2 regions of the Rahnella sp. RFA10(1/100) genome follow, and region 2 is predicted to be linked to the other one. Evidence: predicted binding sites of a transcription regulator. Region 2 holds the regulator's gene; the other holds the start of a gene.
What was found. The regulator ArgR, encoded in region 2, controls arginine synthesis, uptake and breakdown. The targets are predictions, from matches to a motif close to ANTGAATAAAAATACANT.
Positions count from the first base shown of each region.

Region 1: argF (ornithine carbamoyltransferase) is a predicted target of ArgR. The motif match lies at 1,349-1,366, and genes of this name have one in related genera.

Region 1 covers NZ_SEWR01000007.1:38,251-41,674, reverse strand. Annotated here, with positions in the region: gene ETV65_RS18995 (sugar phosphorylase) at 1-151, opposite strand, end outside; gene argF (ornithine carbamoyltransferase) at 310-1,317, opposite strand; gene rraB (ribonuclease E inhibitor RraB) at 1,486-1,911, shown strand; gene ETV65_RS18980 (glycoside-pentoside-hexuronide (GPH):cation symporter) at 2,112-3,424, shown strand, end outside.
Region 2 covers NZ_SEWR01000006.1:84,811-88,234, reverse strand. Annotated here, with positions in the region: gene ETV65_RS17705 (helix-turn-helix transcriptional regulator) at 8-280, shown strand; gene mdh (malate dehydrogenase) at 325-1,263, opposite strand; gene argR (transcriptional regulator ArgR) at 1,727-2,197, shown strand; gene yhcN (peroxide/acid stress response protein YhcN) at 2,650-2,913, shown strand; gene yhcN (peroxide/acid stress response protein YhcN) at 3,115-3,378, shown strand.

The sequences.
Region 1 (3,424 bases), on a different contig from region 2:
CCACCCAGCCGGTGGTGCGGTGTTTGCCGTAATTCCATTTGTCGGCGAGATGCAGGATTTTTTTCAGCAGGTCGGCGATGTGTTCCCGGGGGTAAATCCTGCTTAGCAGGCTTTCCAGCCGCAGAACATACTCAAGATTCACTGAGCTCATATCGGTTCCTTCTTCTGCATTTTTGTTTTTTTGATGAAACGCTTTAAAAAGGTTAGTTGAAAATGCGGTCTTCTGACGGGAACGGGCGGGATAAAGTGCAAAATGATGTAAAGATTACGGCGTGCAGGAAAGTTATCCTTGCTGCACGCCGGGAAAAATCAGTGGTTAGCGAGCGTGGCAACCATTACCGCTTTGATCGTGTGCAGACGATTTTCCGCCTGATCAAACACTACGCTGTGGCGGGATTCAAAGACGTCATCGGTGACTTCCATCCCCCCGTGCAGGCCATACTCTTCTGCCATTTGTTTGCCAAGTGTGGTCTGGTCGTCATGAAATGCCGGCAGGCAGTGCAGGAATTTCACCTGCGGATTGCCGGTCAGCGCCAGCATCGCGCTGTTCACCTGATAAGGACGCAGCAGATTAATGCGTTCTTTCCACACTTCTTTCGGCTCCCCCATGGAAACCCAGACGTCGGTGTAAAGGAAATCAGCATCTTTCACGCCGGTTGCGATATCTTCGGTCAGGGTGATGCTGCCGCCGTTTTCTTTCGCCAGGTGTTCACAGGTGGCGACCAGTTCGGCTTCCGGCCAGCAGGCCGAAGGCGCAACAAGGCGCAAATCCAGTCCGCATAACGCCGCAGCCTCCAGCAGGGAATTGCCCATGTTGTTACGGGTATCTCCCAGATAGGCCAGACGCATGCCTTTCAGCGGCTGGCCCGGCAGATGTTCCTGCATGGTCAGCAGATCAGCCAGCAGTTGTGTCGGGTGAAATTCGTTGGTCAGGCCATTCCATACCGGTACACCGGCATAATGGGCCAGAATTTCCACTTTATCCTGCCCGTAACCGCGATACTGAATACCGTCGTACATGCGCCCGAGGACGCGGGCGGTATCTTTCATCGATTCTTTATGGCCGATCTGGCTGCCACTTGGGCCGAGATAGGTGACTTTTGCGCCCTGATCGTATGCGGCAACTTCGAAAGAGCACCGGGTGCGGGTTGAGTCTTTTTCGAAGATGAGCGCGATGTTTTTGCCTTGCAGACTGGCTTTTTCGGTGCCGTTCTTCTTAGCGGCCTTTAATTCTGCGGAGAGTTTCAGCAGTGACGAAATCTCTGACGGGGTAAAATCCAGTAACCTGAGAAAATGACGTTTACTCAACAAACTCATGATGTCGCTCCATAGCGCGTAAGCATTTCGGATTGAATTTAAATTCAATTTAACTGTATGAATATGCAAATACAACCCCGCAGTAAAAACTTTGTCGTTTATAGTGGAGACGCGCCCTGCGGTGTGTGAAAATAGCGTACAAACGTCACATTGATTGAGGACAGAGATATGGCAAACCGTGAATTGCTGGAAGAACAACGTGAAGAGACTCGCTTAATCATCGAAGAACTGCTGGATGATGGCAGTGATCCTGACGCGCTTTACACTATCGAACACCACTTATCTTCAGAGAAATTTGACGTTCTGGAGAAAGCGGCCGTTGAAGCTTTCAAACTGGGTTATGAAGTTACTGATGCTGAAGAGCTGGAAGTGGAAGACGGTTCAGTCGTGATGTGCTGTGATGTAATCAGCGAAATCGCGCTGAAAGCGGAGCTGATCGACACCCAGGTTGAGCAACTGATGAATCTGGCCGAAGCCAACGGTGTCAGCTATGACGGCTGGGGCACTTACTTCGAAGGCGATGACGACGAAGAAGGTGAAGACGGCGAAGATGAAGATTTTGTCGACGAAGATGATGACGGAAAGCGTCATTGATTTTTTCTGAATTTGAAACAAAAGGCTGCTGAATTAAGCAGCTTTTTTTATTTCTGCATAACCCCCTTCTCTTTGTGAGACGCCTCTCGTTTGGTAAATTTCATAAACCATAAGCAAAATATGGTTAAATTCAACACAGCTGCCAAAAGTTAACATACCAATTCTGAAAGATATTCTACCTCATGGTTTGGAGTCAGATTATGGCAGCCGTAAAGAAATTGTCTGTTATAGAAAAACTCGGTTTTGGTATGGGTGACGCCGCTTGCGGGATCGTTTATTCCTCGGTCACGATGTTTCTTACCTACTTTTATACTGATATCTACGGGCTCTCCGCCGCCGCTGTCGGGGTGATGTTTCTGGTTACGCGCATTCTGGATGCCGTGAGTGATCCGCTTACCGGCATTATCGCTGACCGTGTAAAAACCCGCTGGGGGCATTTTCGCCCGTGGCTGATATGGTTTGCCATTCCTTATGCAGTGCTGGCCGTAATGACCTTCACAACGCCTGATTTCGGTCATTCAGGCAAACTGCTTTACGCCTACATCACTTACTCATTGCTGATGCTGTGTTACACCTTTATCAATATTCCTTACTGCGCCCTGGGAGGCGTAATTACGACGGATGATAAAGACCGGCTCTCTGCACAATCTTATCGTTTTACCATCTCCTCTCTGGCCGGTTTACTGGTTTCTGTCGGCACCCTGTGGCTGGTGGATTATTTCGGTAAAGAAAATCTGCAGGCAGGATATCAGGCGACGATGGCGGTAATGGGCGCAATTGCTATTTGTATGCTGGTGTTTTGTTTTTGTTTCACTAAAGAACGGATCACGGCGGAGGATACCCGTGAGGTGTCGGTTCTCAGTGATTTGAAAAAGCTGCTGTCCAATGATCAGTGGCGTATTGTCGCCATCATTACCTTCTTCTCCAGTATGGCCGGGGTGATGCGCAGTTCCGCAACGTTGTATTACGCGACGTATCTGATGCTGGATAAGGGACAGAGTCTGATCAGTGGCACGGCGATGAAAAGTACGTTTATCACGACCAGCGTGGTCGGCACGATATTTGGGGCAATAGCAGCGGGATATTTTGCCCGGCGTTTTAGTACACTGACGATGTTTAAAAATATCAATTTGCTGTTGGTTCTGGCGGGCGTCGTGATGTTTTTTGTACCGCCGAAACTCCTGCCAGTAATTTTTCCGCTTTATTTCATTATCGGTTTTTTACACCAGATGTATCAGCCGTTTAAATGGAACATGATGGCCAATGCGGCGGATTATGGAGAATGGAAAACAGGACGTCGTATTACGGGCCTTTCTTTCTCCGGAAATCTGTTCGCGTTAAAACTGGGAATGGCCTTTGCGGGCGCTTTCGTCGGGTTCTCACTTGGCTGGTTTGGTTATCATGCGGGAGCAGAAACACAAACCGCTCTGGCGACCACGGGTATTATTGGTCTCCTGACCGTGGGGCCGTCGGTGTCCTATCTCATTCTTTATTTCCTTGCCCGTTTCTACAA
Region 2 (3,424 bases):
AAATATCATGACGACAAGGAATGAAGACTGGCATCAGGCAGATATTATTGCAGCACTGAGAAAGAAGGGCACCACACTCGCAGCAGTATCACGATCAGCAGGCCTGAGCTCTTCGACACTTTCTAATGCATTATCACGGCCGTGGCCAAAAGGAGAATTGCTTATCGCTGGTGCTTTGGGTGTCCATCCCTCGCTGATCTGGCCTAGCCGGTATTTTGATCCCAAAACCTCACAAATCATCGAACGCCGTTGCCGTCCGACCCATGAAACACCGCGTTAAGAAAAGCAAAAGCCGCCAGTTAACCCGGCGGCTTTGTTCAATGATCACTTATTAATAAACTGTTCACCGAGCTCAATATCTTTGCGAAGAATATCCAGCATAGAATCCAACGATTGTTGTTCAAACGCACTGAGCTGACCGACATCGATAAGTTCTGCAATACCATTTTTGCCTAACAGAACGGGTTGTGCGAAAAATCGGGCATGATCGCCTTTACCTTCCACATAAGCACATTCCACCACATTATTTTCACCCTGCATCGCCCGTACCAGTGAAAGTCCGAAGCGTGCAGCCGCCTGCCCCATCGAAAGCGTCGCAGATCCGCCACCGGCTTTAGCTTCCACCACTTCAGTCCCGGCATTCTGAATACGTTGAGTCAGAGAAGCAATCTCGCTTTCAGTGAAAGAGATATCAGGGATCTGGGACAATAAAGGCAGAATCGTCACACCAGAGTGGCCGCCGATAACCGGCACTTCGATATCTTCCGGTGGCTTACCCTTCAGTTCAGCCACGAAAGTATTGGAGCGGATGGTATCCAGGGTCGTTACGCCAAACAGTTTGTTTTTGTCGTAGACACCAGCATTTTTCAATACTTCCGCAGCAATCGCGACTGTGGTATTTACCGGGTTAGTAATGATGCCGATGCAGGCTTTCGGGCAGGTACTGGCAACTTGTTGGATCAGATTGCGCACAATCCCGGCATTCACATTAAACAGATCTGAACGATCCATACCCGGTTTACGTGCCACCCCCGCAGAAATCAGGACGATGTCGGCTCCTTCCAGAGCGGGTTTAGCATCTTCACCACAGAAACCTTTAATTTTAACCGCGGTAGGGATATGGCTGAGATCGACGGCGACACCCGGAGTGACCGGTGCGATATCATATAATGAGAGTTCGGAACCGGAAGGTAGCTGGGTCTTGAGCAGAAGCGCGAGGGCCTGACCGATACCACCCGCAGCACCTAGAACTGCAACTTTCATCCTATACTCCTTTTTTATCATTAACTTATAAGTGTCGTGGAATTAATTGGGTGTGACCTTAATCACTTACGCCGTTAAAAACAATCGCTTACCTGCAGAGAATCTGAGGTGGGTCGTTTAGAAAGTAAAAAAACACCTCCTGGTCGACCTTTTCCGCTTTTAATCACTTTTTATCGGAAAGCTTCATCATTAAAAGTAGCACCACAAAATAGGCCAGGTTAATAAATGGTTAAATTCGGTCCAATGTGAGAGCTGAATCGAGATCATGAGAGTAAACTCTTGTGCAATATAGCTCAGCCGTAATGCAAAATTTTGGCATATTCATGAAATCATCGTGGGAAATTCGTCACTTACATTCCTTGTCGCAAGCTTAATTAATGATTTTTGCAGTTAACCTCTGTTGCATAAAAATTCAATTATCTGCATAATCAGCCCCACTATGATTCAGAGACCAGGGTGCAAAATGCGTAATCCTGCTAAACAGGAAGATTTGATCAAAGCCTTCAAAGCGCTGTTGAAGGAAGAGAAATTCAGTTCTCAGGGCGAGATTGTTGTCGCTCTTCAGGATGATGGTTTCGAAAATATCAATCAGTCAAAAGTCTCAAGGATGCTGACAAAATTTGGTGCCGTCAGAACCCGTAATGCGAAGATGGAAATGGTGTACTGCCTGCCTGCTGAGATTGGCGTGCCGACAACGACCAGCCCTCTGAAAAATCTGGTACTGGATATCGATTATAACGATGCCGTTGTGGTGATCCGAACCAGCCCGGGAGCCGCACAACTGATCGCGCGTTTACTTGACTCCCTGGGGAAATCCGAAGGGATCCTCGGAACCATTGCCGGCGATGATACGATCTTCACGACACCGGCCCGCGGATTTAGCGTCAAACAATTACACGATGCGATTCTTAGTTTGTTTGAGCAAGAGCTATAGGGCTGCAACATTTTGCTCCTTTTGACGCCCTCATTCTGTGCCTGAGGTCAGAAGATCACTCCCTCTGACCTCATTCAATACACTTTCCTTCATTGATTACTGCCTTTGCGTTTATCAAAACAGCCGCCGGCACACCCCCATTTCGGTTAAATTCCGTCACAAACCACGCCATCCCGTCACATAAAGTTTTCCAGTATGTGATTCACAGCAAAAATAAGCACAAATAGTCAAATTCATTCAACTTATTGATTTTACGAAAAATTAACCTAAAAAGACCATTTTTTACTCTTTTTTTATGCTTTTTTGTTATTAAAAATACAAATAGTTGACATATAACAACCCAAATTACTATTAGCCCGCTATTAATTTATGCCGTGACTAGATGTATACTCATTTCCGTGGTGTGAAGCACCAGTTGTTAGAAACATAATAAAATCGACGAGGTCAAAATCATGAAAGTTAAAACTACTATCGCAACATTAAGCATTCTCTCTGCATTGTCATTTGGTGTTTTTGCAGCACAACCTGTTACGCAAGAACAAGCTTCAACAATGCAGCCAACAGGCATGATCAGCGTCAGTGGCGTAGCCGGCGCCCCATCAGATATCCGTCAGGCGCTGTCAGATAAAGCCGATACCAAAGGTGCTAAAGCATTCCGGGTTATCGAAGTTCGTGAGGAAGGTAACTACCACGCGACCGCAGAAATTTACCAATAAGTTCAGGTAAAAGAAGCGAAGGGGCCTGAATGACTCAGGCCCGCGCAATGCGCACTAAGAAGGATTTGTCACTGCACCATCTACGTTCCCGCACGCTTTACGTGCTCCTGAACCCGATATTACAGCCCTGATAAATCCAAACCTCAATTGACGTTGCTCTCTGATGAAAAGCACCAACGTCTGTATATTCAGGAAAATATCATGAAAATTATTACCACTATTGCCGCACTTAGCCTGTTGTCTGCTGTTTCTTTTGCTACCTCTGCCGCGCAGCTTGTCACAAACCAGCAAGCAGAAAATCTGCGACCTATGGGCACGATTAGCGTCAGTGGCGTCAACGGCGTGCCAATGGATATCCGCCAGCAGTTGTCTGATAAAGCTGAAAGCAAAGGCGCGAAATCTTTCCGTGTGATCGAGGCTTATAACAACGGCGCTTATCACGCGACAGCAGAAATCTATCAATAAGATTTCTGAGTTTCTCACTGAGATAAAACCACTGTTTGAGTATTTA